DNA from 2 places in the Sphingobium sp. WCS2017Hpa-17 genome. Region 2 is predicted to be linked to the other one. Evidence: riboswitches for the same ligand, from Rfam matches in the RefSeq annotation. Region 2 holds a riboswitch; the other holds the start of a gene.

Region 1 (15,276 bases), on a different contig from region 2:
CGCTAACGTCCCGTACCGCTGCATGGCGCCCCAGCCGCACCGACAGCCCGTCCGCAACGATCGTCACCATAGCCGCCGCTCCCGCATCAGATGGACAAGAAAGACCGGCACGCCCAGCAAGGCCGTCACCACCCCCAGCTTGAGTTCATTGGTGGTCGGGATCAGCCGCACACCGACATCCGCCAGCGTCAGCAACGCCGCCCCGCCCAGCAGCGACGGCAACAGCACGGCCGATGGCGACCGGTCGGTCAGCGGCCGGACCAGATGCGGCACGATCAGGCCGACAAAGCCGATCGCGCCCGACACCGCCACCGCGCCGCCCACGCCGATCGCCACGCCCAGCATCATCCGCACCCGCGCCGCGGTCAGGTTCACGCCCAGCGCCTGCGCGCCTTCCTCCCCCAACGTCAGCGCATCCAGCGTCCGCCCGTCCGCGACCAGCAAGGCCACCCCCACCGCCACGCAGGGCAGCGCGATCCAGACATGGCCATAGCTGCGATTTTCCAGGCTCCCCATCAGCCAGCTCATAATCTCCATCGCGGCGAAGGGATTGGGCGACAGGTTGAGCGCCAGGCTGGTCCCCGCCGTCGTCAACGTCGCCATGGCGATCCCCGCCAGGATCAGCGTCAGCGGGCTTTCCGCCGATCCCGACAGCAGGAACAGGATCAGGATGGCGGCCATTCCCGCCGCGATCGCCAGCGCAGGCAGCGCCAGCGGATGCAGTTCCGCCAGCCCGAAATAGAGCGCGCACACCGCGCCCAGCGCCGCTGCATTGGACGCGCCCAGCACGCCCGGCTCAGCCAGCGGATTGCGCAGATAGCCCTGCAACGCTGCGCCGCCCACCCCCAGCATCGCGCCGACGATCAGGCCCAGCAGCATACGCGGCAGCCGCAGGTCCAGGATGATGGCCCGCGCCACAGCATCGCCGCCGCCCGTCAGCACCGCGCCGATTCGCGCCGGGCTGATCGGCACCGCGCCTAGCAGGATGGAGGCAAAGGCCGCAGCGGCCACCAGCAGCGACAGGCCGGGAATCAATAAGGAATGATAACGGCGCGCGCTCATGGCTTGCCTCCTTGCCTGCGCTTGATAAGGCGATGGGGATGATCGGCAGGATGATGTTCGCGGCGCTCGGCGCCTTCGCGCTGACCGGCGCGGCCGCACCTACGCAACATCCTCGGCGCATCGTGTCGCTCAACGTCTGCGCCGATCAATATCTGCTCGCTCTGGCCGATCCGGGGCAGGTCGCCGCGCTCAGCAGCAACGCCCGCGACCCGTCCCTGTCGGCGGCGGCGGACAAGGTGCGCGGCCTGCGCACGCTGCGCCGCCCTTCGGAGGAAGTGCTGGCGATCCAGCCGGACCTGATCCTGGGCTTCCCGATCGGCGAGAATAAGGTCGCTGGAGTTCCACCGGGCAACTGGCGCACGCTCGGCCTGGCCAGCGCGGAAAGCTATGGCGCTATCCTCGACCAGATCCGGCAGGTCGCGCGCGCCATCGGTCATGTCGATCGGGGAGAGGCGCTGATCGCGCGCATGAACCGCGACCTCGCCACTCTGCCGCGCTCCACGCGCGCTGGCGTCGCGGCCTATTATCAGCGGCGCGGCTATATGACCGGCACCGGCACGCTGATCGACGATCTCATGCACCGCGCCGGTCTCACCAATCTCGCCGCCCGGCTCGGCAAGCCCGCGTTGGCGCAGGTATCGCTGGAGGAAATGGTCGCCGCCCGCCCCGACTGGCTGATCGTGGAAAGCGCGACCGACCGGGTGGTCGATCAGGGCACGGAGATGCTGCACCATCCCGCGCTGCGCACCATCCCGCGCATCAGCCTGCCGCAAAGCTGGACCGTCTGCGGCGGCCCCGCCTATGTGCAGGCGGCAAAGGCCATCACGGCGCGCCTGAACGCGCCGCGCTGACCCCGGCCAGCAGTCCTCAGAAGCGAACACGCACGCCGCCATAGGCAGCGCGACCATAGGTGCCATAACCATAGGCCGTCTGGTAATTCTCATCGGTCAGATTGTCGACGCGACCATAGACTTCCAGATGTTCGCCCACAGGGAAGGACGCGCGCACGCCGGCCAGCGCATAGCCGTCGAGCCGGCGGGTGTTCGCTGCATTGTCGAAACTGTCGCCGACCATCGTGATGGTCGCACCGGTGGACAGGCCGAACGGCCAGACATAGTCGGCCGACACGCTCACCGCATCGGCGGCACGGCGGGCCAGACGGTTGCCGAAATTGGCCGATCCGGCCGACCGGTCGCGCGCATCGACATAGCTGTAGGCGGCGGTCACGGTCAGCGCATCCACCGGCTTCAGCGCGATCGACGCTTCCACGCCCTTGGCGCGGGTGCGGTCGATATTATTGTATCGGCCGAACGGCGGCAACGAAGCATCATAATTGATCTGATCAGTCGTATCGCGCCGGAAAGCCGTAACCGACAATGTGGCCCGCCCATCGTCCAGCATCTGGTCAAAGCCAATATCATAGCTTTTCGACCGCTCTGGACGCAGCGCTGCATTGCCATAGTCACTGTACAACTGGAACAGCGACGGCGCCTTGAATCCCTCGCCATAGCTCAGCCGCACATTGGTCGCGCCGCCATTGGGCGAATAATTGGCGTTGGCGCCGACGGTGGTCGCGCCACCGAACTGGCTATGATCGTCATGGCGCAGACCGCCGGTAACGGCGAGGCCGGTGAAGGGCTTCACGATCGCCAGCGCATAGACGCTGTCGATGTTGATCTTCACGCTCGTCGTGCTAAAGGCGTCGTAATAATCATAGTCCGGCCGCTCATGCTCGTAACCGAAGACCAGCTTGGCCTGATCGACCGGCGCATAGACGCCTTCATATTCGAAGCGCAAATTGGTGCCGCTATAGCCATAATCGACCGCCGCGCCGCGCGCCGAATAATAGTCGCGATCGTTACGCATCCAGGTGACGGCCGCCCGATTGGTCAGCTTGCCATCCAGCAGCGCCAGATTGATACCGGCATAGCCGACATATTGGTCGGAAATCGCGACTTCGGGCGTATCGGCCAGCACATAGGTCGGCGCGGGGAAGCCATCCACGTCCAGATCTGCATGGATATAGTAACCGCGCAGGTCGAGGCTCAAATTATCCGAGAAGGTCAGCTTCAACCGAGCGTTCGCGGCAATATTCTCAGTACCGTCCCGCTCCGTGCCATTGGCCGCCGACGAGATGCCATCGGTGCGGAAATAGGCCGCGCCGATGCCGCCCGACGCGATGCCGGCGGTGCCGGACACGTCCGCCTTGGCGCTGAACGTATCGCTATAGCCATATTCGGCCGAAGCATTGGCGCCGAAGCCCTCGGCCGGCACGCCGGTCATGATGTTGACCACGCCGCCGATCGCCTGGCTGCCATGCACCACCGAGTTGGACCCGCGCAGCACCTCGATCCGGCGGATATTGCCGGTCAGCAGCGGTCCGAAATCATACCCGTCGCCAATGCCGCTGGGATCGTTGACCTTCACCCCATCGATCAGCACCAGCGTCTGCGTCGTTTCCGCGCCGCGCAGCGACACGCCTGTCTGCGCGCCGACGGTGCCGTTGCGGTTGAACCGCACGCCCGGCGTCGTCGCCAGCAGGTCGACCACGTCGATCGCCTGCCGCGTCCTGATCGTGTCCGCGTCGATGATCGTGATCGCCTGTCCGACCTCGTCACGCGACTGCTCGATGCCAGCAGCGGTCACAACGATCTCGTCATCCGTCTGCGCAAAGGCGGAATTCGCGGCCATCAAAGCCACGAGCGAAAGTCCATATTTCAACATTTATTGCCCCTACAGCGTCAAAGCGACGTCGGCAGGGGCGTCCGCCCGAAAGCGGTCGGGTGTTGGAGGGATGACGCCATATCCCGTCCGCAGCCCGATGCGGCCCCGGCCGCATGGCGTCGCTCGACGGAAAAACCACCGTGCCCCGACCATCCCCTGGACCAAAGCAAAAGCGACCAAGCGCCGGCCGGTCTCCTGGCTCGCGGGTCACAGCATGATGCACACCTTCCCGGATTGCTCCAGTGGCTGCCCTTTTGGGGCCAGTGCATCGCGCTATCCGCTTACAGTTGCAGGGACAGCCGTGGATTAAGGCGCTTGTGACGCCCGCACCACATTCCCGATTAACCCGTTTCCGGGCACCGGCGCGATCATGTTGCAGGAAAGCCAAGCCTCCCCACGCCGCGCGCCATAAGGGAAAGCGGGGACGCTGCCAAGCGGGCGCCGGTTTAGATCCTGCCGCTGTGTCCCCGTTGCAACAGCGCGTCGGATCGCGCCAGCACGACCAGCGGCAATCCCGCCGCCTCGGCCCGTTCCGCCGCCAGTCGGGTCGGCGCGGAGATAGTGACCAGCAGCGGGCAATCGGCCAGCACCGCCTTCTCCACCAGTTCATAGGAGCAACGCGAAGACAGCAGCGCAAAACCGCCGTCCCAGTCCGCACCCATCCGCGCCATCGCCCCGATCAGCTTATCGAACGCATTGTGCCGCCCGACATCCTCCCGCGCCAGCCGGATCGCGCCGTCCGCGCCGACCCAGGCCGCCGCATGCGCCGCGCCGGTCGCGCCATTCAACGGCTGATGTTCGCGTAAGCCATCCAGCGCGCGGAATATGGCCGCCCGGTCCGCCCGCGACGTTGCGGTCACATGCGGCAAAGGCCGGATCGCCTGCTCCAGATTCTCGATCCCGCACAGCCCGCAGGAGGAATCCGACGCGCGATACCGCACCCGCTCCAGCAGCCCATCGGTGCGATGCGGCGGCAATGTCGCGCGGGCGATGATCCCTGCGCCCGTATCATGCACATCGACGTCCAGCAGCGCATCGTCCCGGCCGACCAGCCGTTCGGCCAGGCTGAATCCCTGTACCAGATCGCCGATATCGGTCGGCGTCGCCATCAGCACGGCATAGCCCGCGCCATTATATTCGATCGCGACCGGCACTTCCTGCGCCAGCGGCCGATCGACCACCTGCGTCGCGCCATCGGGCGTCAGGCGATCGAATGTCAGGGGGCTGGCGGCGGCATCATCCATGATCACGGCCTAGCGGCAGACGGCATCCCGCTCAACCAGCGTCGCAATGCCCCGCCTCATCCACCGCATTGAACTGCGCCGCATCGACATCGGGGGCCGGCCTGCCCTGCGCCATCCGGGCCACGGCGGCGGCAACCATCGGCGAAAGCCGTTCAGGCTGCTCCTTCGCCATGGCGACAATCTGTGCCTTCATCCGCGGATCCCAGAAGCGGGTCAGATGTTCGGCGAGCGCTTCCGTCGCCTTCTCTTCGCCCATCATCGCCATGTTGCGGGCGATCTGGTGCGCCATATAGACGAGCCGGTCCGTGGTGGACATGGCATGACTGTCCTCACTCATATGCCCCGCCTATTCCGCCGCTTCCAGTGGCGCGATGCGGCGACTATTGCGCGCCTGCTGCGCATAATCCTGTTGCCAGTCGCTCGGACCGTTGGACGCCATCACCTGCACCGCTGTCACCTTATATTCGGGGCAATTGGTGGCCCAGTCCGAATAGTCGGTGGTGATGACATTGGCCTGCGTTTCGGGATGGTGGAAGGTCGTATAGACCACGCCCGGCGCCACCCTTTCGGTCACCAGCACCCGCAGCGTCGTCTCTCCCGCCCGGCTGCGCAGCGTCACCCAGTCGCCATCCTTCAGGCCCCGGTTGTCGGCATCGCTCGGGTGCATTTCCAGCCGGTCCTCCGGATGCCAGGCAGTATTGGCCGTCCGCCGCGTCTGCGCGCCGACATTATAATGGGACAATATACGCCCGGTGGTCAGGAGCAACGGGAAGCGCGGCCCGGTCTTCTCGTCGGTCGGCACATAGTCGGTGACGACGAATTTGCCCTTCCCCCGGACGAAGCCGTCAATGTGCATGGTCGGCGTGCCGTCCGGCGCGGCGTCATTGGCCGGCCATTGCAGCGATCCTTCCGCCTCCAGCCGGTCATAATGCACGCCGGCAAAGGTCGGCGTGAGCGCCGCAATCTCATCCATGATCTGCGACGGATGGCTATAATGCCAGTCCAGCCCCATGGCCTGCGCCACCAGCTGCACGATCTCCCAGTCCGCATAGCCATTGAGCGGCGCCATCACCTTGCGCACGCGCTGGATGCGCCGCTCGGCATTGGTGAAGGTGCCATCCTTCTCCAGAAAGGTCGATCCGGGCAGGAAGATATGCGCATAATTCGCGGTTTCGTTGAGGAACAGATCCTGCACCACCACGCATTCCATCGCCGCCAGCCCCGCCGCGACATGGTGCGTATTGGGGTCGGACTGGAGAATATCCTCACCCTGCACGAACAGCCCCTTGAACGTGCCATCGGTCGCGGCGTCCAGCATATTGGGGATGCGCAGCCCCGGTTCCGCGTCCAGCGCAACGCCCCATGTCCGCTCGAACAGCCCGCGCGTGACATCGTCCGACACATGGCGATAACCGCTGAACTCATGCGGGAAGCTGCCCATGTCGCAGGCACCCTGCACATTATTCTGCCCCCGCAGCGGGTTCACGCCCACGCCTTCGCGCCCGACATTGCCTGTCGCCATCGCGAGGTTGGCGATGGCCATGACGGTCGAGGAGCCTTGGCTATGTTCGGTGACGCCCAGCCCATAATAGATCGCGCCATTGCCCCCGGTGGCATAGAGCCGCGCGGCCGCCCGCACATCCTGCGCCTTCACGCCCGTCAGCGGCTCGATCGCCTCGGGCGAGCGCGCGGGTTCCGACACGAACTCCGCCCAGTCCTGGAACTCGTCCCAGTCGCACCGTTCCCGGATGAAGGCTTCGTCATATAGCTTCTCGGTCACGACCACATGGGCGATCGCCGTCAGCATCGCGACATTGGTGCCGGGCCGCAGCGGCAGATGATGTTCCGCCGCAATGTGAGGCGACTGGACCAGATCGGTGCGGCGCGGATCGATGACGATCAGCTTCGCGCCCTGCCGCAGCCTTTTCTTCATGCGGCTGGCGAACACCGGATGGCCATCGGTCGGATTGGCACCGATGACGAGGATGACGTCCGCCTGCATCACGCTGTCGAAATCCTGCGTCCCCGCCGACGTGCCGAAGGTCTGGCTCAGGCCATAGCCGGTCGGCGAGTGGCAGACGCGCGCGCAGGTATCGACATTATTATTGCCGAACCCCTGCCGGATCAATTTTTGAACCAGAAAGGTTTCTTCGTTGGTGCAGCGGCTCGACGTGATCCCACCGATCGAGCGGGTGCCATATCTCCTCTGTATCCGCCGGAACTCGCTCGCGGTATGGGCGATCGCCTCGTCCCACGACACTTCGCGCCACGGTTCGCTCACCGACGCGCGGATCATAGGATTGAGGATACGGTCCTGATGCTGGGCATAGCCCCAGGCGAAGCGCCCCTTGACGCAGCTATGACCGCGATTGGCCTTGCCGTCCTTCCACGGCACCATCCGCACCAGTTCTTCGCCCCGCATTTCCGCGCGGAAGGTGCAACCAACCCCGCAATAGGCGCAGGTGGTGACGACGGCGCGGTCGGGCGTGCCCGTCTCCACCACCTTCTTCTCAATCAGCGACGCGGTCGGACAGGCCTGCACGCACGCCCCGCAGGACACGCATTCCGACCCCAGAAAATCCTCGCCCTGCGACGGCGAAACCTTAGACTCGAACCCTTTACTCTCGATCGTCAGCGCGAAGGTGCCCTGCACCTCCTCGCACGCCCGCACGCAGCGCGAACAGACGATGCACTTGCTGGGATCGAAATCGAAATAGGGGTTCGACTGGTCCTTCGCCTGCCCCATATTGGTCGCGCCATCATAGCCATAGCGCACATCGCGGAGGCCCACGGCCCCGGCCTGATCCTGCAATTCGCAGTCACCATTGGCGCCGCAGGTCAGGCAATCGAGCGGATGATCGGAAATATAGAGCTCCATCACCCCGCGCCGCAGCTGTTTCAGCCGGTCGGTCTGGGTGCGCACCACCATGCCTTCGGCGACCGGCGTGGTGCAGGATGCGGGATAGCCGTTGCGCCCCTCCACCTCGACCAGACAGAGACGGCAGGAACCGAAACTCTCGACACTGTCGGTGGCGCAGAGTTTCGGTATGGAACCGCCCAGCAAGGACGCCGCGCGCATGATGCTGGTGCCTTCGGGCAAGGTCACGCTCTGCCCATCAATGGTCAGGGTGACGCTCTTGCCGGTGGCGAGCGCGGGCGGCGTGCCATGGTCGGTTTCGCGGGAAAAGCTCATTCCGCGGCCTCCTTCACGGGCGCATCCGCGCCGAAATCCTCAGGAAAATAGTCGAGCGCGCTCAGCACCGGATAGGGTGTGAAGCCCCCCAGCGCGCAGAGCGACCCATATTTCATCGTATCGGCCAGATCGCGCAAAAGACTGGTCTGCGCGTCAATCGACACGTCGATCCGATCGGGAGAGCGGGAATAGAGCGCCTTGCCCAACACCCCGTCATCCCAGCGAAGGCTGGGATCTCTCTTTTCTTCAGCTCCCGGCCGCGCCCCGATAATCCGATCCATGATCTCCACCCCGCGCGTCGATCCGATCCGGCAGGGCGTACATTTGCCGCAGCTTTCCGCAGCACAAAATTCCATCGCAAAACGCGCCATATGCGCCATGTCGACACTATCGTCGAACACCGTGATACCCGCATGACCAATCAGCCCGCCCGCCTGCGCGAACGCCTCATAGTCGAAAGGCAGATGAAACATGCTCGGCGGAAAATAGGCGCCCAGCGGCCCGCCCACCTGCACCGCGCGCACCGGCCGGCCACTCGCCGTGCCGCCGCCAATCGCGTTTACCAGTTCGCCCAGCGTGATGCCGAAACCGATCTCGTACAGCCCGCCATGCCGCACATTGCCAGCCAGTTGCACCGGCATCGTCCCGCGCGACCGGCCGAAACCAACCGCCGCATAGGCATCCGCCCCCTCGGCCATGATGAACGGCACCGCCGCCAGCGACAGCACATTGTTGATGACGGTCGGCCGGCCGAACAGCCCCTGCAAGGCCGGCAGCGGCGGCTTGGCGCGCACCTGCCCACGCTTGCCCTCGATACTGTCGAGCAGCGCCGTCTCCTCGCCGCAGACATAGGCGCCCGCGCCCTCGCGCACCTCCAGCACGAACGGCGCGACCAGATGCGCCGACGCCTCGATCGCCGCCCGCATCGTCGCGATGCAGAACGGATATTCGGACCGGATATAGATATAGCCATGGCCCGCGCCGACTACATGGGCGGCGATCGCCATACCCTCGATCAGGCAGAAGGGGTCGCCCTCCATCAGCATCCGGTCGGCAAAGGTGCCGCTATCGCCCTCGTCGGCGTTGCAGACGATATATTTGTCGCCAGCGGGCGCATCCAGCACCGTCTGCCACTTGATCCCGGTGGGAAAGCCCGCTCCGCCCCGCCCGCGCAGGCCCGACGCCTTGACCGCATCGACCACCTGTTGCGGGGACAACGCCCGCGCCTTCTCCAGCCCCAGCCAGCCGCCATGCGCGGCATAGTCGGAGAGGTCGACCGGATCGATGACGCCACAGCGGGCAAAGGTGAAACGCTGCTGCCCCACAAAGAAAAGCAGATCCGCGATCCGACCCAACCGATTGGCGTGACTGCCATCCAGCACCGCCGCCACATCCTCCGGCCCGACCGGCCCGAACCCGATCCGCCCTGCCTCCGTCTCCACCTCGACCAGAGGCTCGATGCTAAACAACCCACGCGATCCGGTGCGCACCACCTGGCACCCCGCCTCGGCAAAGGCACGCGCCACATCGTCCGCGCCCAGCGCCACTGATGCCATATCGCGGCTGATGAAGACCCGGCTCATGCCGCCACCTCCAGCGCGATCCGCTCCAGCGCCGCCGCATCGATCCGCGCCACTGGCCGCCCGTCGACCAGCGCATTGGGGCCGATTGCGCACAGGCCCAGGCAATAGACCGGCTCCAGCGCCACCTGCCCGTCGGCCCGCACCTCGCCCATCGCCACGCCCAGCCTTTGCGCCGCTGCCGCCTCGATCGCCGCGCCACCGCGCGCCTTACAGCTTTCCGCCCGGCACAGCTTCACCACATGCCGCCCCGGCGCGGTACGGCGAAAATCATGGTAGAAAGTGATGACGCCATGCACATCGGCCCGGCTGAGGTTCAGCGCCTTGGCGATCGCCGGGACCAGCGCATCATCGATATAGCCCGCCTCTTCCTGCATCGCATGGAGCAACGGCAACAGCCGGTCGCGCGTCGCGCCATGGCGCGCGGTCCACTCCGTGACAAAATCTTCCATCTCTACCCTTGCCTTCTGGCCTGCCTTTTGCGGCTGATTTTGCGCATGATCCTGCGCGCGCGCCGGGTCAGCGTCAAATCGAAGCCCGCAATGGCTGATAGGAAAACTCTATCAATAGGTCCGGAAGCCCGGCGGAAGACGCAGCGATCGCGCCACTGCCAGCACCGCCTGTGCCAGCGGCCCCATCGGCGCGCTGTCGGAAACGATCACGCCCACCCGACTGCCTTCCTCCGTGTCCGGCATCGCATGCGTCCGTGCCCAGTTCAGCCCGTTGAGCAAGGTCGCATGGCTATCCGGTATGATCGAACAGAGCCGCCCCTGCTGCACCAGTCCCAGCAGCGCGACATAGCTATCCGCCGTCACCAGCGGCCGCAACGCCAGCCCCCGCTCGGCCAGCCGTGCGTCCAATATCCGTCGATTCTGCATCCCCTGATGCAACAGGCATAGCGGCAAACGCGCCAGATCGGCCCAGTCGATCACATCGGGAACCACCACGCCCCCGACCGCGCTCACCAGCATCGTCCGCTCGACATAGAGCGGCACCGACAGGGCATGGGCAGGCGGCTCGAAATCCAGATAGGTCAGCCCCGCGTCCAGTTCGAACGCCGCCAACTCCCGCTCGATCTGGCGCGATGTCAGCGCCCGCACCGAAATATTCAGTCCCGGATAGCGGGCCAGCATCGCTTCGGCGAGACAGCCGATCGCGGGCATCGCCGCCGGGATCGCGCCCAGCCGCAACTCCCCCTTCAGCGGCCCGCGCGCCGTTTCCGCCGCCTGCCCCAGCGCATCGGCCGCCGCGACCAGCTGCCGCGCCCAGGGCAGAATCGCCTCGCCCTCCGCCGTCAGCCCGGCATATTTGCGATCCCGCCGGATGAGGCGCTTGCCCAGCTGCGCCTCCAGCGCCGCGATGCCCGCCGACAGCGTGGGCTGCGACACGTTGCAATGCGCCGCCGCGCGCGCGAAATGCCCCTCTCGCTCCAGCGCCAGAAAATATTCGACAAGGCGGGTCTGCATAAAGCTGCTATACTGCGCCGCTGCGCTCCTTGATAGAGGAGAGCTATGACGGGAGGCGCATATGCGCAAGGGACCGATATTGGGCGCGGTGCTGGCCGGCGGGCGCTCCAGCCGCTTCGGCAGCGACAAGGCGATGGCGCTGCTGGATGGACGGACATTGCTCGAGCACGCGATGGCGGGGCTGGCGCCGCATGTGACGAAGGTTATGATCTGCGGCCGGGAAGGCGGCCTGGCGGATCGCCCCCATGCCGATATGGGCCCGTTGGGCGGCCTCAACGCGGCGCTGCATCATGCGTTGAGCCATGAATTTACCGGCGTGCTGACGACCGGCTGCGACATGCCCTTCTACCCCGTTGACCTGCCCGCCGCGCTGATCGGCGACACGGCCGCGATCCTGCACGGCCAGCAACTTCTCGGTTGGTGGCCCGCTACGCTGGCGTTCGAGCTGGACGCGCATCTGGGCGAGGAGAATAGCCGGTCCATCCATGGCTGGCTCGACCGCATCCATGCACGGGTGGTGAAGATGCCCGAACTGGTCCTGCCCAACATCAACCGGCCGGAGGATCTGGTGGCGCTGGCCTGATCGCGCCCACCTCCGTCAGTTAAAGCGTGAGCGCCTCTCCCGCCGCGATCTCGGCCGGGCAATGCGTGCCCGCCACCGCCTCGCCGATCAGCAGCAGGGTCGGGTCTTCGTCGCTGATCGTCGCCACCAGAAAGGCGAGCGCGGACAGCTTGCCGCGGATCAGCCGTTCATTGGACAGCGAGACATTGACCGCCACCATCACCGGCGTTCCGGGGTCACGGCCTGCGGCGATCAGGTTGCGGCTGATCTCCCCCGCCGCCGCACGGCCCATATAGATGCCGAGCGTGCCGCCCGGCCGGGCCAGCGCTTCCCAGTCGAGCTTGAGCGGTTCGCCGGCCTTGAGATGCGCCGTCACCAGGGTCAGTCCGCGCGCCACGCCGCGCAGGGTGAGCGAGGCGCTGCCGCTCGCCGCCGCCGCGCTGGCCGTGGTGATGCCGGGGCAGATGCGAAAGCGCACCCCATCGGCCGCCAGATGCTCCATTTCCTCCGCCGAACGGCCGAAGACCGAGGGGTCGCCGCCCTTGAGGCGCACGACGCGCCTGCCCGCCTTCGCCGTGGCGAGCAGCAGGTCATTGATGCTCTCCTGCGCCTTCGAATGGCGGCCAGACCGCTTGCCGACGCTGACCCGCTCCACGCCCGCAGGGATCAGGTCGAGCACGCCCGGCCCGACCAGCGCGTCGTAGAAGACGATCTCCGCCGCCGCGATCAGCTTTTCGGCCTTGCGGGTCAACAGCTCCGGGTCGCCCGGTCCTGCGCCGACCAGCCAGACTTCACCGGGCGCGATCAGGTCATTCGGCTGCATGGAGCGTCTCCTGCGTGGTTTGAGCGAGAATGTTGGCGATGGCGGGACGGCACGATCCGCAATTGGTGCCGGCGCCCAGCGCCTTGCCGACAGCGGGCACATCGACCAGTTGCTGGTCGCGGATGGCGGCGACGATCTGGTTGAGGCCGATGTCGAAGCAGACGCAGATGGTCGCGCCCTTGTCCGGCTGGCTGCCCGGCCCGCGCGCGGCCAGCACGGTCGCGCCAACGCCCTCGACCGCCAGCTGGCCGATCAGCCAGTCGCGCGAGGGCAGCAGGCCGGTGCGCGTCACGAACAGCACCGCCACCAGCTTTCCGTCGCGGATGATGGCGATCCGGCGGCTGCCGCGCGTCTGGTCGATCGCTTCGACCCGCTCGCCTTTGGGCAGGCAGGCCTCCAGCCGCGCCGCATCGCCGTTGCCGGCCATCTCGTAGAGCGCGCCGCCCGGCACCGCCACCTTCGTCGCCCAGAGGCAAGGAAGCTTCACCGGCTCCTGCCCGCGCAGGATCAGGAAGCCCTTCCACTCGGTCGCGACCCGCTCGACGCTGGCCGGGGTCGATTTGAAGCCGGGCTGGCCCGAATGGGGATCGACCAGCGGGCGCGGCAGCAAGCCGGTACGCCCCCCGCTCGATATCTGGTCGGTCCAGTGGATCGGGGTGAAGATCTCGCCGCGCCGCTGGCCGTCGCTATAAGCGACGCGGAAGATGCTATTGCCCTGCGCCGTCTGCACCCGTGCCAGATCGCGATCGGCGATGCCCAGCAACTCGGCGTCCTGCGGGTGGATCTCCACCAGAGGCTCCTCGCGATGCCGGGCCAGCTTGGGCGCGAGGCCGGTGCGCGTCATCGTGTGCCACTGGTCGCGATAGCGGCCAGTGTTGAGCGTCATCGGCCAGTCGCGCAGCGGCCCCTGCACATCCATCTGTTTCGTCAGCACCAGCCGCGCCTTGCCGTCGGGCGTCGGGAAACGCCCATCGGCGAAGGGCGCGCCGCCCCAGCGGAAACTCTCCATCGCCTCATAGGCGTCATTGCCGATGGTGGCGTGGCTGCGCAGGTTGAGCAGCCGCTGCCCGTCATTCTGATAGGCGGTCAGGCGCGCATGTTCGCGCCAGATGTCGGCGGGCCGGTCATAGGCGAAAGCGCTCTGCCAGCCCATGCGGCGGCCGACCTCCTTGACGATCCACCAGTCGGGCTTCGCCTCGCCCGGCAGCGCCAGAAAGGGGCGCTGCCGGCTGACGGTGCGATCGCTGTTGGTGACGGTACCGTCTTTCTCGCCCCATCCGGCGGCGGGCAGGCGCACATGAGCATGGGTAGAGCTGTCGGTATCGGCCATGATGTCCGACACGACCAGAAAGGGGATCGACTCCAGAGCCTCGCGCACACGGCCCGCGTCGGGCAGCGAGACGGCGGGGTTGGTCGCCATGATCCACAGCGCCTTGATCCGGCCTTCGTTGATCGCGCGGAACAGGTCGACAGCCTTCAGGCCCGGCCTGGTCGCCACGCGCGGCGCGGCCCAGAAGCGGCCGACGCGCGCGACATTCTCCGGGGCGAAGTCCATGTGTGCGGCCAGCGTCGAAGCGAGGCCGCCGACTTCGCGCCCGCCCATGGCATTGGGCTGGCCGGTGATCGAGAAGGGCGCCGCGCCCGGCTTGCCGATCCGGCCGGTGGCGAGGTGGACGTTGATGATCGCGTTGACCTGATCGGTGCCACGGATCGACTGGTTGATGCCCTGGCTGAACAGAGTGACGGTGCGCGGGGTCGCGGCGAACAGCGTGTAGAACTGCTCCAGCAAAGCGGGCGCGATGTCGCAGGTTTTCGCCGTGGTCCAGAGATCGTGGCCGGTGCGGATATGCTCCCAGAAGCCTTCGGACGCGTTTACATGATCGGCAACGAAGGCCGGGTCGGTGATGCCCTGCGCCTCACACCATGCCAGCAGACCGTTCATCAGCGCGACGTCAGTGCCCGGCTTGACCGGCAGATGCAGGTCGGCGCCCTCGCAGGTTTCGGTGCGACGCGGATCAATCACTACCAGCTTCGTGCCGCGCGCGGCGCGGGCCGCCTGTATGCGCTGATAGACGATCGGGTGACACCATGCGGTATTGGACCCGACCAGTACAATGAGGTCCGCTTCCTCCAGATCGCCATAGGTGGCGGGCACAATATCCTCGCCGAACGCCCGGTTATGCCCGGCGACGGCGCTCGACATGCAGAGGCGGCTATTGGTGTCGATATTGGCCGAACCGATGAAGCCCTTCATCAGCTTGTTGGCGACATAATAATCCTCGGTCAGCAACTGGCCCGAGACATAGAAGGCGACGCTGTCGGGACCGTGGCGGTCGACGGTTTCGCGAAACTTCTTCGCCACCAGATCCAGCGCCTTGTCCCAGCTGGCCCGCTTGGCTCCGACCATCGGATGCAGCAGCCGGCCGGTCAGGCCGACGGTTTCGCCCAGATGCGTGCCCTTGGAACAGAGGCGCCCGCCATTGGCCGGATGCGCCTCGTCCCCCTTGATGACCACCGATCGCGGCCCGGTCGGCGTGGCCGAAATGCCGCAGCCAACGCCACAATAGGCGCAGGTGGTGCGGATGGCATCTACCATATTATAGCCCCTCCCTTGAAAGGGAG
Region 2 (15,276 bases):
TGGGCATCGGCAACATGCCCGCCATCCCGCGCGGCGAAGTGAGCGACGCCGACCTGCAACTGATCGCGGAGCATCTGGCGAAGGGAGCCAAGCCATGAGCGGCCTGTCGCGGCGGGGCTTTCTGGCAAGTGTTGCGGTGGCTTCGGCTGCGCTGGCGGGCGGACGGGTGGAGGCAGCAACAGTGCCGCTGCTGCTGCATGATCCTGAACTGCCGGCTGGTCGCCGTTTCGCCACTCGCGCGCATTATCTGGGCGGGCAGGCCGTGGCGATCGAGGGTGACCGGGTGCGGCAGATGCAGGCCCTGCTCGCTTCTGCACCGGCAGCGATCTTCGGCGTTACCCGGAGGAGTGACGAACTGCTGATCGGGGAGATTGCGGCCGAAGCGGGCTATCGCCGCATGGCGTTGGTGCGTCATGGCAATGGGCCTATGATGGCTAATTGTGCGTCGGACGGCGCCAGCATTGCTAAGCTGGCGCAGCTCTCCGATGCGGCCTGGCCAGAAGCCTTTGCTGAACTCGCGTTGGACAAAATGGGCCGATGCGCCGTCCCACCTGACAGCAAGATGATGCCCGCGCTTAGTTGGGTGATGATCCGCCGTTAATTCAAGACTCCGTTCGGGCTGAGCCTGTCGAAGCCCTGTCCTTCTTTCTCACATGAGTAGAGAAAAACAGTCCTTCGACAGGCTCAGGACGAACGGCCCTTATATACCAAATTATCGCCGAATAATCAGCGAATCCGGTCGTTTGCGCGGCACCCACTCCCCGCGTCCGGGGAAATTCTTCAGCACCTCGCCATCCCACAGTCGCACCGTGCGGCGATGGAAGCGCCACTGGCCGTCCGCGCCCTTCACCGCATGATCGTCATACCAGCCGGCAAAGCGCAGCAGATAGGGCGGCTCGCCCTCGCACTCCGTCACGAAGGCGAAGGAGCGCATCGTGCAACTGCCATCATCCTGCGCGGTATATTGAGTCTGGGTCACATGATGCTGGCGCCCCGGAAAGCCCGGCGCATTGCGATAATGTTCCGCGATGCCGCGAATCCCTTCATGCCCTTCCCAGATGTCGGGATCATCGAACACCTCCTCCACCATACGCGCGTCGGGTGTGAAGCAGGCGACCAGCCCGTCGACATCGCCGGTATCGAGCGCCCAGCTATAGGCGGCGATCAGGTCTTGCAGCGCGATCCTGTCCTCGATCGGAAGGGAAGGCATGATAGTCACTCTCCTGTGTTTCTATGGCTTGACGCGATAATAACATTCGTTACGATTATCTGCAACAAGACGACAGATGATGCAAGCGAGAGGACGCATGGGGAAGATCATCATTTCAGGCGCTTCGGGATCGTTCGGCCGGGCGGCAGCGGAACTGCTGCTGGAAACGGTCGCGCCGCAGGATGCGATATTGCTGACCCGTACCCCGGCCAAGCTGGCCGACCTCGCCGCGCGCGGGGCCGACGTTCGCTTCGCCGATTTCGACGATCCTGCCAGCCTGCCCGCTGCCATGGCCGATGGCGAAAGGATGCTGCTGATCAGCACCGCCCGCGTCGGCACCCGTGTCGGCCAGCATCGGAACGCTGTCGAGGCGGCGGTCGCGGCCGGTGTCCGCCACATCGTCTACACCTCGATCATCGCCGCCGATCAGCCCGGCAATCCCGCGATCGTGAAGAATGACCATCGCGCGACCGAGGAGATTATCGAAGCCTCCGGCGCGGCCTGGACCCATTTGCGCGATAGCCAATATGCCGAGGCGATTGCCGGCCCGATGACGATCCCCGCTTTGATGTTCGGCGGTAAGCCCGACAATTGCGGCGATGGCCCGGTCGCTTTCGTCAGCCGTGACGATTGCGTCGCAACCGCCGTGGGCGTGCTGACCCAGCCGGGGCACGAGAATAAAGCCTATGTCCTGACCGGCCCCGACCTCATCACCATCCCGCAGGCGATGGCGCTGGCCAGCGAACTGGCCGGCAAGCCGATCGTGGTCGAAGCGGTCGATGACGAGGCGATGTTCGCCTATTTCGATTCGCTCGGCGCGCCGCGCCACGCCTCCGACATCATTCCCGACGGCCCGATCCCCTGGTCCAGCGATGATATGGTCACCTTCGGCCAGTCGATCCGCGAAGGCTATTTCGCGCAGAAAACCGACTGGGTTGAGAAGATCACCGGCCGCAAGCCCAAAAGCCTGCGCGACGTGATGCTGGCGCACAAGGAAAGCTGGCCCCTGTGAAAAAAGCATTGCTGATATTGGCCGGCCTGCTGGCACTGACCAGTTGCACCGGTCGCGGACCGGGCGGCGCCAGCGGGGCCGGCGATGACTGGCCCTATACCGGTGGCGACGTGTGGGGCAGCCATCATTCGCGCCTGACCGATATCGACAAGGATAATGTCGGCAAGCTCGGCCTCGCCTGGTCCTATGACCTCAACACCAACCGCGTGCAGGAAGCGACGCCGGTGGTGGTCGATGGGGTGATGTACACCAGCGGCAATCTCGGCCGCGTCTACGCGCTCGACGCGGCGACCGGCAAGCCGCTCTGGACCTTCGAGCCGGAGGTGGACATGCAGGCGAACCGATCCGCCTGCTGTGATCAGGCCAATCGCGGCGTCGCCGTCGCCAATGGCAAGGTGATGGTCGGCGCGCTCGACGGCATGCTTTACGCGCTCGACGCGAAGAACGGCAAAGTCCTGTGGAAAGTCGATACGGTGGTCGATCACAGCCGCGGCTACACCAGCACCGGCGCGCCCGAAGTGGCGGGCGACGTCGTCATCCTCGGCAATGCCGGCGCGGAATATGACACGCGCGGCTATGTCACCGCCTATCGCATCGCCGACGGCGCGCAGGCCTGGCGCTTCTACACCGTGCCGCATGACCCGGCGAAGGGACCGCAGGAAGACAAGGCGCTCGACGCCGCGCTCAAGACCTGGGACGCCAAGAGCCGCTGGGATATCGGCGGCGGCGGCACCGTCTGGGACGCGATCAACTATGATCCCAAGTTCGGCACTGTCTATATCGGCGTCGGCAATGGCGGCCCCTATTCGATAGCCACGCGCTCGCCCAAGGGCGGCACCAATCTCTATCTCTCCTCCATCGTCGCGCTCGACGCAAAGAGCGGCGCGGTCAAATGGCATTATCAGGAAACGCCCGGCGACAGCTGGGACTTCACCGCCACCCAGCCGATGGTGCTGACGGAGATGGAAGTGGACGGGCAGGTTCGCCCGGTCATTCTCCATTCGCCAAAGAACGGCTACCTCTTCGTGCTGGACCGCGAAACCGGCAAGCCGCTACGCGTCAATCCTCTGGTGCGGACCAACTGGACCAAAGGCTTCGACAAGGACGGCGTCCCGCAGATGACGCCGGACCGCACCGATTTCTGGAACAGCCCGCGCCTTATTTTCCCCGCCTCTGCGGGCGCGCGCAACTGGTATCCGGCCGCCTATGATGCGGAGCGCAAAAGCTATTTCGCCCATGTGCTGGACATGGGTAACCTCATGTTCACCGTGCCCCCCGGCACCCCGGCGGAAGCGCGCCGGCCCAAGGCGCTCAACGTCCAGACGACGCTGATCTTCACCCCGCAATTGCAGGCCGTGCTGCCCACTTTGCCGCCCGCGATCCGGGAGCAGGTGGAAAAGCTGCCCGAAATGCAATGGGTGAAGGACAAGCCCTACAGCAGTGAGTTACGCGCCATCGACCCGCTGACCGGCAAGGCGCGCTGGTCGGTTCCGACCGAGGGCTGGCAGGACCGGATGGGCATGCTCTCCACCGCGTCGGGCCTGATCGTCCATGGCACGATCGGTGGCAAGCTGGTCGTCCGTGATGCCGACACCGGCAAGCTGATCAAGTCCATCGACACCGGCAGCGCGATCATGGCCGCGCCCATGACCTATCGCGTGAAGGGCGTGCAATATGTTGCGGTCGCGGCCGGCTTTGGCGGCGGTGGCTGGGGTTATGTGCCGCGCTATTCGGCCGCCTATCGCAACGGCAATGCCAACCGCATACTGGTGTTCAAGCTGGACGGCGGAGCGGTGTCGCAGCCCACGCCTCTGCCGCCGCTGGAACCGGCCGAGGCGCCACCCGCGCAAAAGCCCGGCGTCACGCCCGCGACCATCGCGAAAGGGCAGGTGCTCTTCTTCCAGAATTGCGCCATCTGCCACAGCAACCAGCTACGCTCCACCGCGCCGGACCTGCGCCGGATGCAGCCGGGCACGCATGATGTCTTCAATCAGATCGTACGCGAAGGGCTGCTGCTGCCCAACGGCATGCCGCGCTGGGACGACCTGCTGAGCGTCGAAGATGTCGACGCCATCCATGCCTGGCTGATCGCGGAGCAGGGGCCGCTGCGGGAGCGCGAACTCAAGCTGAAAGCCGCCGGCAAGCCGATCGACGCGCCCAGCGCCGCCATCATGTCCAATTTCTAGGAACGATCATGGAAGATACCGACATCATCGTCGTGGGCGGCGGATCGGCCGGGTCCGCGATGACCGGGCGGCTGGCCGAAGCGGGTCTGTCCGTCACTCTGATCGAGGCGGGCGGGACCGACCGGCATATGCGATCGCGCATCCCCGCGCTCACCAGCGCCATCGTCCAGAACCCCGCCTATGACTGGTGCCATCAGGTCGAGCCGGACCCATCGCTGGGCGGCCGGGCGGATATCTGGCCGGCGGGCAAGATGCTGGGCGGCGGCAGTGCCCTCAACGGCATGATGTTCATTCGCGGCCATCGCTGGGACTATGACGAATGGGCGCGACGGGGCGCGGCGGGATGGGACTATGAATCAGTCCTGCCCTATTTCCGGCGCATGGAGGATAATGAGCGCGGCGCCGACACATGGCGCGGCACCGGCGGTCCGATCGCCGTGTCGGAGGGGCGCGCGCGCTATCCCATCACCGACCAGTGGATCGCGGCGGCGCAGGCGGCGGGCATCCCCCGATCGCCCGACCTCAACGGCGAACAGGCCGAAGGCGTCGATTATGTGCAGGTGTCGCAGCGCAAAGGCGAACGTTGTTCGGCGGCGCGGGGCTACCTCCACGACCGGCGCGGCGGCAAGGCGCCGACGATTCTGCTGGAAGCGCAATTGCTGCGCATCCTGATCGAGGACGGTCGCGCGGTCGGCATCGTCTATTGGCAGGACGGCGTCGAAAAGACGCTGCGCGCCCGCCATGGCGTGGTGCTGAGCGCCGGGGCGATGAACACGCCGCGCCTGCTGATGCTGTCGGGCATCGGCCCGGCCGATCATCTGCGGACCCATGGCATCTCTGTGGTCCGCGACCTGCCCGGCGTCGGCGCCAATCTTCAGGACCATGTCGGCACCCATGTGGTCAATGAAGTCGATGTGCGGACGCTCAACAGCGATGCGCAGGGGCTGCGCGGCGCTTGGCAGCTTTTGCGCTACGCCCTTGCTAGGCGCGGCGCGCTGACCACCGCGATCGGCCATGCCCAGGCCTTCGTGAAGAGCAGGCCGGATCTGCCCGCGCCCAATCTCCAGATCAGCTTCGCCGCCTTCGCCTTCGACTTCGATGAGCAGGGGCGGCTGATGCTACGCAAGACGCCGTCCGTCTCCACTTTGGTTGGGCTCATGCGGCCCAGCCATCGCGGGCGGATCAGTCTGCGGTCCGCCGATCCGTTCGCGCCGCCGAAAATCGAGCATCGCCAGCTCGGCAGCGACGATGATATCGACCAGATCGTGGAAGGCATCGGCATCGCCCGCGCTATCCTCAATGAGACAGCGATTGCGACACATATAAAGGCCGAATTGCGCCCCGGCGCGGCGCTGACCGATCCGGAGCAATTGCGCGGCTATGTCCGCATGGCGTCGATCCCGCTCTACCATCCGGTCGGCACGGCGAAGATCGGTCGGGCAGACGATCCGCAGGCGGTGGTCGATGCCGATCTTGCTGTCATCGGCGTGGATGGCTTGTGGGTGGCGGATGCCTCCGTCATGCCGACCCTGCCGGCTGGCAACACCAATGCCACCGCCATCATGATCGGCGACAAGGGCGCGGACCATGTGCTGAAAAAGCTGCGTCGCAACTGAGCGGCTGGCGACGGGCGGGCAGCTTTGCCACAAGGCGGTCATGAAACTGAGTCGTGATGCCATCGTCGATGAAGCGATCGCCCTGTTGCAGGAAGAGGGGCTGGAGGCGGTGTCGCTACGCAATGTCGCGGCGCGCTTGGACGCGAAAGCGCCCTCGCTCGCCCGCCATGTCGGCGACAAGCAGAGCCTTCTGGCACTGATGTCGGCGCGCCTGTTCGGGGCAGTGATCGATGCGCTACCGCCCTGCACCGGCTGGCGCGACTGGGTGATGGCCTTCGGGCGCGGCCTGTGGCGCAAACAGCAGGCGACCCGCGATGCGGCGCCTTTGATTGCCATGGCGCCGCTGGATGCGGATGCGATGGCGGCCATGGCGGACCGGTTGCGGGCACAGGTGCAGGGCGTCGGCCTGCCGGTCGATCGCGGCATGCTGCTCCAGTCGGCGGTGCAGGCGCTGGTGACCGGCTGGACCGGCTTCGCCACCGGGGCGCAGGGGGTAGCGATCGGCCGGATCGTCCCGATCGAGGCGGCGGTGGAGGAAAGCCTGGCGGCGCTGGTGCGGGGCTTTGCCGAAACGCTGGACCCGGCCGACCCGCCGCGATAAGTCCGGCGGCGAAGGCTGTGCCTTCGACCGCGTCGGTGCCCGCAAGGGCTTGAAAGGGAATATGGTGCGGCCGCCTGCGGCCCAATCCATGGCTGTCCCTGCAACTGTAAGCGGCGAGCCACCGGGCCATCATGCCATTGGGAGCGGTCCCGAGAAGGCGGTCCGGCCGGCGACGACCCGCAAGCCAGGAGACCTGCCGGCGCGGGTCGCTCTTGCCCCGGCCCAGGGACTGGCCCGGACACGGTTCTTCCGTTCGAGCGGCATGGAAAGCGGCGTCGCGGCCATCCCGGCCGCGCGCCCTGTCGACGGGAGCAAGGCAGATGGAAGAGCAGGATCAGATCAACGCCCGGCATAATGAGAAGGCTCGCAAGCGGCAGGCCTTCATGCAGGCCAAGATCGCGGAGAAGACGGATGAGAAAGGACTGCTGATCGTCCATACCGGCAAGGGCAAGGGCAAGTCGACCGCCGCCTTCGGCCTCGCCTGCCGGGCGCTCGGCCATGGCATGAAGGTGGGCATCGTTCAGTTCATCAAGGGCGGCTGGGCGACGGGGGAAAAGGCGGTCTATGCCGCCTTCCCCGGTCAGGTCGATCATCGGGTGATGGGGGAAGGCTTCACCTGGGACACGCAGGATCGCGCCCGCGACATCGCCTGGGCGGAGGCCGGCTGGGCAGAAGTGCAGCGCATGATCGCCGATCCCAGCTATGCCATGGTGATCGCGGACGAACTCAATATCGTGCTGCGCTACAAATATCTGGCGGTCGAGGATGTCGTCGCCGGGTTGATGGATCGCGACCCGATGAAACATGTCGTCGTGACCGGCCGCAACGCGCCCGATGCCCTGATCGAGGCGGCCGATCTGGTGACCGACATGGTGCAGGTGAAGCATCATTTTCACGCCGGGATCAAGGCGCAGCGGGGCATCGAATTTTGACGGTGGCGCTGGGGCGCGGCCTGATCGTCGGTGCCCCGGCATCGGGTGTCGGCAAGACCATGGTGACGATCGGGCTGCAACGCGCCTTTGCCGATTGGGGCCTTGCGGTACAGGGCGCCAAATGCGGGCCGGATTATATCGACCCGGCCTTTCATGCGGCTGCGGCCGGGCGACCCTCGATCAATCTGGATGGCTTTGCCATGGCGCCGGCGATGCTGCGCGGATTGGCCGCGCACGTCGCATCGACTGTCCAACTCGTTGTCGCAGAAGGGGCGATGGGCCTTTACGATGGCGCGCGGGCGCAGGACCGGTCGGGTGCTTCGGCTGATGTCGCGCGCCTGCTTGGCTGGCCGATGCTGCTGGTGGTCGATGCCCGTGCGGCCGCGCAGACGGTGGCGGCCGTCGCGCATGGCTGCGCCACCTTTCCCGGCGCGCCCGCCATTGCCGGAGTGATCGCCAACCGGGTCGCCAGCCCGCGCCATCGGCAGATGGTCGAGGATGGCTTTGCCCGTATCGGCCTGCCCCTGCTCGGTGCGATTTCCACCGATGACGGGCTGGCCATGCCGTCCCGCCATCTGGGTCTGGTGCAGGCGGACGAGACGGACGCGCTGGAATCGCGGATCAGCGCGATCACGGAACGGGTGGCGGCCCAATGCGATCTCGATGCGGTCTTCGCGGCGGCCGGTGCGACGGCGGATCGGCCGATGCAGCCGCCCGGCATCCGGCCGCCGGGGCAGCGGATCGCCATCGCCCGCGACGCGGCCTTCAGCTTCTTCTATCCGCATATGGCGCATTGGTGGCGGGCGGCCGGCGCGGAGTTGCACTTCTTTTCCCCGCTGGCCGACGAAGCACCGCCTGCCGATTGCGATGCCTGCTGGCTACCGGGCGGCTATCCCGAACTCCATGCCGGGCGGATCGCGGCCAATCGGCGATTTCTCGATGGCCTGCGGGCCTTTGGCCAGACACGCCCGATCCATGGCGAATGTGGTGGCTATATGGTGCTGGGCCGTGTGCTGGAGGATGGCGAGGGCATGATGCATGCGATGGCGGGCCTGCTGCCGGTTGAGACAAGCTTTGCCCGCCGGCGCATGACATTGGGCTATCGGCGGGCGCGGTTGCGGCAGGACAGCCGCTTCGCCCGTGCCGGGCAGGAACTGCTGGGTCATGAATTCCATTATGTCAGCATCACCGCGAGCGAGGGTGAAGCGCTGGCCGACATGGCCGACGCAGAGGGGCAGGCGATCGCGCCGGCGGGCCACCGGGTGGGCCATGTGACGGGTGGCTTCTTCCACTTGATCGCCTGATCCAACTGGATTAGGGCCGCGGCTGCGTCAGGTTCCCCGCAAGGGGATCAAAAGGGAACGGGGTTCAAGACCCCGGCTGCCCCTGCAACTGTGAGCGGCGAGCCATCGAGGCACAGGCCATTGGGATGCGTATCCCGAGAAGGCGCTTCGAAACGGCATGGACCCGCAAGCCAGGAGACCTGCCTGTCGCGGTCGTTCTTCGTCCGGACAGGGTGCGCCGGTCGAACGAGGATATCCTCGCGCAACGACAAGCTGACCGTGCGGATTCGCACGGCGGGGATGTCGTGCGCGCTGGCGTTCGGCATCGCTGTCGCGTCGCGTCCGCCCGGTCCTGTCTATGACTGGGGGGATTATCATGCACTGGATTTCAAAGAGCGGACTTTTCATTCTGGCCGGCCTGTCCACGCCGGCACTGGCCGACGATGCGAGCGAGGTGATCGTCACCGCCCTGCGCCAGCCGCAGGCGATCGAGCAGGTGGCGTCGAGCGTCACCGTGCTGGACAAGGCTGCGATCGACGCGGCGCAGGCGCTGACGGTGTCGGATCTGCTGATCCGCACGCCTGGCATCAGCTTCACCCGCAATGGCGGCTACGGCACGTCGACGTCGATCCGCATCCGCGGCGCGGAAGGGGACCAGACCGTGCTGGTGGTCGACGGCGTCAAGCTGGCCGATCCGTCCTCGACCGGTGGCGGCTATAATTTTGCCACCCTGATGACCGGCGACATCGACCGGATCGAGATTTTGCGCGGTCCGCAATCCATCCTGTGGGGCAGCCAGGCGATCGGCGGAGTCGTCAATGTCGTGACCGCGCGGGCCGAAAAGCCGATCGAAGGCAGCTTCGATATCGAGGCGGGATCGCGCGACACCGTCAGCGCCCGCGCCGGATTGGGCGGCCGGCAGGGGGCGATCGACTGGCAACTCGCCGGCAGCCGCTTCACCACGGAGGGCATTTCCGCGATCAGCCCGCGCTTCGGCGGCAAGGAGAAGGACGGCTATACCAATAGCACACTCAACGGCCGGCTGGGCGTTGCGCTGGCGCCGGGCGTGTCGGTCGATGTGCGCGGCTATTATGCCAAGGGGCGCACGGACATCGACAGTGCCGGCAGCGTGCCGGACAGCCCGGAATATTCGCAGACCGAGGAATGGATCGGCTATGCCGGCCTCAATGCCGACCTGTTCGGCGGGGCACTGCACAATCGCCTCTCCTTCAGCCGCAGCGAGACGCTGCGCGACAATATCAACCCCGCGCGCAAGCTGCGCCAATTGAGCTTCGCCGCCAAGGGCGAGACGAACCGCTACGAATATCAGGGTGTGCTGACGGTCGCGCCGGGCTGGACCGCGACCTTTGGCGCGGAGCGGGAGGAGCAGCGGATGCGCACCGCTTCGCCCTCCGACAGTCTGGCCGCCTATGCGACGATCCATGGCTCGGCGGATATCGACAGCCTCTATGCGCAACTGAATGTCGAGCCGCTGTCCGGGCTGACGCTCAATGGCGGCGTGCGCTACGATCATCATTCGACCTTCGGCGGCAACACCGTGTTGGGTGCGGGCGCGGCCTGGGCGCTGGCCAAGGACAGTATGATCCTGCGCGCCAGCTATGGCGAGGGATTCAAGGCGCCGACCCTGTACCAGCTCTACAGCGACTATGGAAACACGGCGCTGGTGCCGGAAAAATCGCATGGCTGGGATGCGGGCATCGAACAACATCTGTTCGACCATGCCTTGATCCTGTCGGCGACCTGGTTCGATCGCAGCACCGACAATCTCATCACCTATAATGGCTGCCCGACCACCAACCGCCCTGCGCTCTGCTACGCGCCGGGCACGACCACGCCACGCTTTGGCTATTATGCCAATGTCCAGCGCAGCGAGGCGCACGGGCTTGAACTGGCCGGGGTCGCCCATGTCGGCCGGTTGACGATCGACGGCAATTATAGCTGGGTGTCGGCGGAGGACCGGTCGCCCGGCCTCAACTTTGGCAACCAGTTGGCCAGACGTCCGCGCCATGCCGCCAATGGCACGCTGCGCTACGACTGGACCTTCGGCCTCAGCACGACTGTGGCGGTCCGCTGGTCGGGCAAGGCGCTGGACACGGCGCGCACCAGCACGACCGTCGCGCCGTTCGTGAACGATGCCTACACGCTGGTCGATCTCCGCGCCGAAATGCCGGTGCTGGGCAAGCTGACCCTGTTCGGTCGGGTCGAAAATCTGTTTGACGAATATTATGAGACGGCCCGCCGCTACGGCCAGTTGGGCCGCAGCATTCATGCCGGCCTGCGGGCGCGGTTCTGATCCAGACGGACAACCCCTATGACAAGGAGCGAATGACCATGCAGAGCCTATCCCCTGCCGCCGCCCGCCATCTATGGGTGGGACTGATGACACTGGCCAGCACCGTGACGACGCTGGCGCTGGCCTGCGCCACGCCCTTTCCTGCGCTGGCCGCCATCGCTGCGCTGCATGTCCGGCGGCAGGAAGGGATCATCCTGATGCTCGCTGCCTGGGCGGTATCGCAGGGGGTGGGCTATTGCCTGCTCGGCTATGAGATGACCGGCGAGAACAGCGTCTGGGCCGTAACGATGGCGCTGGCGGCGATCGCGGCGCTGTTGGGGGCGGATGGCGTGGCGGGTCGATTGGCCGGCGCGCATCCCGCGTTGCGGCTGGCGGCGGCTTATGGCGTGGCGTTCGTCGCGTTCAAGCTGGTCGTGCTGGGTGGTGCCTTCCTGCTCGGTTCCGGCTGGGCCGCTTTTGCGCCGAATATCCTGGCGCGGCAGTTCGGCCGCTATGCCATGATCCTGGCCGGGCTGCTGCTGTTGCAGCATCTGGTCGACCGCAGCGGCCTGCTGCGCGGCGCGGCGCGCGGACAGGCGGTCGCCTGACCATGTTGCGCCCGGTCGAGGATGGGCCGGCGGTGGTGGTGTGCAGCAGTTGCCGCCATTCGCCGCAGGCGCGGGAGGATGCAGACGGCGTGCGCGGCGGCGCCCGGCTGGCACAGGCGTTGCGCCGGATCAAGGCTGGCTCGGACCGCTATGACGGGGTAGCAGTGCAGGATATGCCCTGCCTCTTCGCCTGTTCCGACCATTGCACCGTGCATCTGCGGGCGCCGGGCAAGATCGGCTATGTGCTGGGCCGCTTCACCCCGGACGAGGAGGCGGCGCGCGCGATCCTGGACTATGCCGTCCATCATGCCGCCAGCGACCATGGGCAGGTGCGCTATGCCGACTGGCCGCAGGGGGTGAAGGGGCATTTTATCGTGCGGACCCCGCCGCCGGGATTCGTCGCGACATGAGCCTGTTTCCGACCGTCGCGGCGTTCGATGCCGCTCTCGCATCCTTGCCTGCTGCCGACCCGTCCTGCCGGGCGGCGGCTGCGGCGCGGCAGGCGCAACTGACCAAGCCGGCCGGATCGCTCGGCCGGCTGGAGGAGATTGCCATCTTCATGGCCGGCTGGCAGCGGCGGGCACGCCCCCGCATTGATCGTGGTCGGGCAGTGATCTTTGCCGGCAATCATGGCGTGACCCGCCATGGCATCAGCGCCTTCCCGCCGGAAGTGACAGCGCAGATGGTCGCCAATTTCGCCCGTGGCGGGGCGGCGATCAATGCACTGGCAGGCGCGGCCGGACTGGACCTGCGGGTGGTGCCGATCGCGCTCGACCAGCCGACCGCGGACTTCACGGTCGAACCGGCAATGAGCGAGGCTGACTGCCTGACCGCCCTCAATATCGGGGCGGAGGCGGTCGATCCGGGGCTGGACCTGCTGCTGCTGGGCGAAATGGGGATCGGTAATACGACTGCGGCGGCGGCCCTGTGCCAGCGCAGTTTCGGTGGGACGGCGGTGGACTGGGTGGGCGTCGGGACGGGCGTAGACGGCCATGGTCTGGAGGTGAAGCGGCAAGTGGTCGAACTGGCGATGGCTTGCCATGCCGAAGCGCCGCTGACGCCATTCGAGACGTTGCGGCGGGTCGGCGGGCGGGAGATTGTGGCGATCGCCGGGGCCATGCTGGCGGCGCGGCATCATCATGTGCCGGTAGTGCTGGACGGCTTCATCTGCGCCGCCGCACTCGCACCGATGGCGGCGGCAGTGCCGGCTATCACCGATCATATCGTGGCCGGCCATCGTTCCGCCGAAGCGGCGCATGGGCGTTTGCTGGACCGACTGCAATTGCGGCCGCTGCTCGATCTGGACATGCGACTGGGCGAGGGGAGCGGCGGCGCGGTGGCGGCGGCGGTGATCCGGTCCGCGCTGGCCGCGCATGACCAGATGGCAACCTTCTCCGATGCGGGCGTGTCGGAGGGTTGATGACGGGCAGGCTGCTCCACCTGATGCGGCATGGGGCGCCTGCCATTACCGGGCGACTGTTGGGGCATGCAGACTGGCCCGCGACGGAGGCGGGCACAGCGGCCTGCGTTGCGCGGGCCGCCGCGCTGAATGTGGGGGCAATCGTCGCCTCCGACCTGTTGCGTGCTCGGGTGCCTGCGGAGGCTATCGCTGCGTCACGGCATATCGTGCCACAGATCGACTCACGTTGGCGCGAACTGGATTTCGGTGCTTGGGATGGCGTCGATCCGGCGGCTCTGGATGCCGCTGCACTGGCGGATTTCCATGCCGATCCCGATACCTGTCCGCCACCCGGTGGCGAGCGTTGGTCTGCGCTAAGAGCGCGTGTCTATGCGGCGTTGGGAGCGTTGCCGCCGGAGCCGACCCTGGTCGTGACCCATGGCGGCGCGATGCGAGCAGCGTTGGCACTGCTTTGTGGTTTCGATCAGCGTCAACTGTGGGCGTTCGACCTGCCCTATGCCTCATGCTTGACAGTACGGCTTTGGCCGGGTGAGCGACCTTTTGCGCAGATTGTCGGGCTGGCGGCATGAAGGGCTGCATCCTTGCCCTGCAATTCCTGACCCGCCTGCCGCTGCCACGGGTTGCGGCAGATGACGCGGATTTTGCGGCCGCGATCCGCTGGTTCCCGGCAGCGGGACTGGTGGTCGGCGCAATTATTGGCGGGGCAGCCTGGGGTGGCAGCCGAATGGATTCATGGACCGGAGCGCTGTTGGCGCTGCTGGCATGGGTCTGGGTGACGGGGGCGCTGCATCTGGATGGGTTGGCGGACCTGGCCGATGCGACCGCTGCCGCGCACAAGGGACGCGACCGGCTGCTGGCGGTGCTGGCCGATCCGCATGTCGGGGCGATGGGCGTGACGGCGGTGGCGCTGCAACTGATCGCCAAGCTGATATTATTGCATGGCCTGATCGAGGCTGGCGCGATGGGTGGCCTGCTCTTTATCCCCTTCGCCGCGCGGATCGGTCCCTTATGGTGGAGTCGTTATCTGCCGCCGCTGCATGAAGGATTGGGTGCGCGCTTTCGCCATGCGGTCCGGCCGGTCGATCTGGCAATATGGGCGGGGCTGCTGCTGTTGGCCGCATGGTGGTTCCCCGCCTTGCTCTGCGCGCTACCGCTGATCGGCCTTTGGCATTGGTGGCTGTTGTCGCGCATCGGCGGCATATCCGGCGACGGCCATGGCGCGGGCATCGAACTGGTCGAAAGCGGGCTGTTGCTGGCCATGCTGATCCTGGCCCATACCGCATGACCGACTGGACCTTCCATGGCGGCAAGCTGGACGCGGCGCGGCATATCTTCGGCGACGCGGATGCACCGTGGATGGACTTGTCGACCGGGATCAATCCCGACAGCTGGCCGGTGGAAAAGGCGCCGGCCTTCGACTGGCGGGCGCTGCCGGGCGATGCGCAACTGGCGGCGCTGGAGCATAGCGCAGCGGCGCATTTCGGTGTCGATCCGGCCCATCTTTGCGCTCTGCCCGGCAGCGAAGCGGGATTACGGTTGCTGGGCGAATTGTTGCCCGGCGAACTGCTCCACGGCGCGGCCTGCTATCGCACCCATCGTGATATTCGGCCTGATAGCCGGGCCTTTGTGCCAGGCCAGGATGATCCGGCTGGCAAGATATTGCTGCTCGCCAACCCCAATAATCCCGACGGCCGATTGCTGGGCCGGCCGATGCTGGACGCGCTGCTGCAACGACAGACGGATAGCGGCGGCTGGCTGGTGCTGGACGAGGCCTATGCCGATTGCCAACCCGATGGCAGCATGGCGCATCGCGTCGATGATGCGCAGCGGCTGATCCTGTTCCGCTCCCTCGGAAAATTCTTCGGTCTGGCGGGCCTGCGGCTGGGTTTCGTGATCGGGCCGCGTTCCATCGTCGTGCGCTTCCGTGAGCGGCTGGGGAGTTGGCCGCTTTCAACGGCGGCGCTCGTGATCGGGGCCGCCGCCTATGCCGATCGAGGATGGATTGACGCGATGCGGGGGCATCTCGTCCAACAGGCCTTAGCGCTGGATGCTGTGCTGCGCGTCCATGGGCTGAATCCGCAAGGTGCCTGTCCCTTGTTTCGGCTGATCGAGACG

What was found. A riboswitch is a leader RNA that binds a small molecule or an ion and turns the genes downstream of it on or off. The one in region 2 is predicted to bind cobalamin.
Region 1: linked by a shared signal. The riboswitch ahead of RQH62_RS01720 (TonB-dependent receptor domain-containing protein) and the one ahead of cobO (cob(I)yrinic acid a,c-diamide adenosyltransferase) in region 2 are both predicted to bind cobalamin.

What each region holds. Positions count from the first base shown of each region.
Region 1 covers NZ_JAVTIV010000001.1:367,745-383,020, reverse strand. The annotation lists gene RQH62_RS01735 (ABC transporter ATP-binding protein) at 1-70, opposite strand, end outside; gene RQH62_RS01730 (iron ABC transporter permease) at 64-1,062, opposite strand; gene RQH62_RS01725 (ABC transporter substrate-binding protein) at 1,101-1,913, shown strand; gene RQH62_RS01720 (TonB-dependent receptor domain-containing protein) at 1,930-3,786, opposite strand; cobalamin riboswitch at 3,954-4,165, opposite strand; gene fdhD (formate dehydrogenase accessory sulfurtransferase FdhD) at 4,233-5,030, opposite strand; gene RQH62_RS01710 (formate dehydrogenase subunit delta) at 5,062-5,367, opposite strand; gene fdhF (formate dehydrogenase subunit alpha) at 5,377-8,223, opposite strand; gene RQH62_RS01700 (NADH-ubiquinone oxidoreductase-F iron-sulfur binding region domain-containing protein) at 8,220-9,806, opposite strand; gene RQH62_RS01695 (NAD(P)H-dependent oxidoreductase subunit E) at 9,803-10,255, opposite strand; gene RQH62_RS01690 (LysR family transcriptional regulator) at 10,367-11,269, opposite strand; gene RQH62_RS01685 (molybdenum cofactor guanylyltransferase) at 11,331-11,852, shown strand; gene cobA (uroporphyrinogen-III C-methyltransferase) at 11,872-12,654, opposite strand; gene RQH62_RS01675 (molybdopterin-dependent oxidoreductase) at 12,641-15,250, opposite strand.
Region 2 covers NZ_JAVTIV010000002.1:127,921-143,196, forward strand. The annotation lists gene RQH62_RS04905 (cytochrome c) at 1-98, shown strand, start outside; gene RQH62_RS04910 (hypothetical protein) at 95-601, shown strand; gene RQH62_RS04915 (nuclear transport factor 2 family protein) at 713-1,210, opposite strand; gene RQH62_RS04920 (NAD(P)H-binding protein) at 1,308-2,222, shown strand; gene RQH62_RS04925 (PQQ-dependent dehydrogenase, methanol/ethanol family) at 2,219-4,408, shown strand; gene RQH62_RS04930 (GMC family oxidoreductase N-terminal domain-containing protein) at 4,417-6,024, shown strand; gene RQH62_RS04935 (TetR family transcriptional regulator) at 6,065-6,625, shown strand; cobalamin riboswitch at 6,642-6,841, shown strand; gene cobO (cob(I)yrinic acid a,c-diamide adenosyltransferase) at 6,946-7,557, shown strand; gene RQH62_RS04945 (cobyrinate a,c-diamide synthase) at 7,560-8,861, shown strand; cobalamin riboswitch at 8,874-9,063, shown strand; gene RQH62_RS04950 (TonB-dependent receptor domain-containing protein) at 9,217-11,154, shown strand; gene RQH62_RS04955 (hypothetical protein) at 11,193-11,741, shown strand; gene RQH62_RS04960 (DUF1636 domain-containing protein) at 11,744-12,151, shown strand; gene cobT (nicotinate-nucleotide--dimethylbenzimidazole phosphoribosyltransferase) at 12,148-13,161, shown strand; gene RQH62_RS04970 (histidine phosphatase family protein) at 13,161-13,730, shown strand; gene RQH62_RS04975 (adenosylcobinamide-GDP ribazoletransferase) at 13,727-14,446, shown strand; gene RQH62_RS04980 (aminotransferase class I/II-fold pyridoxal phosphate-dependent enzyme) at 14,443-15,276, shown strand, end outside.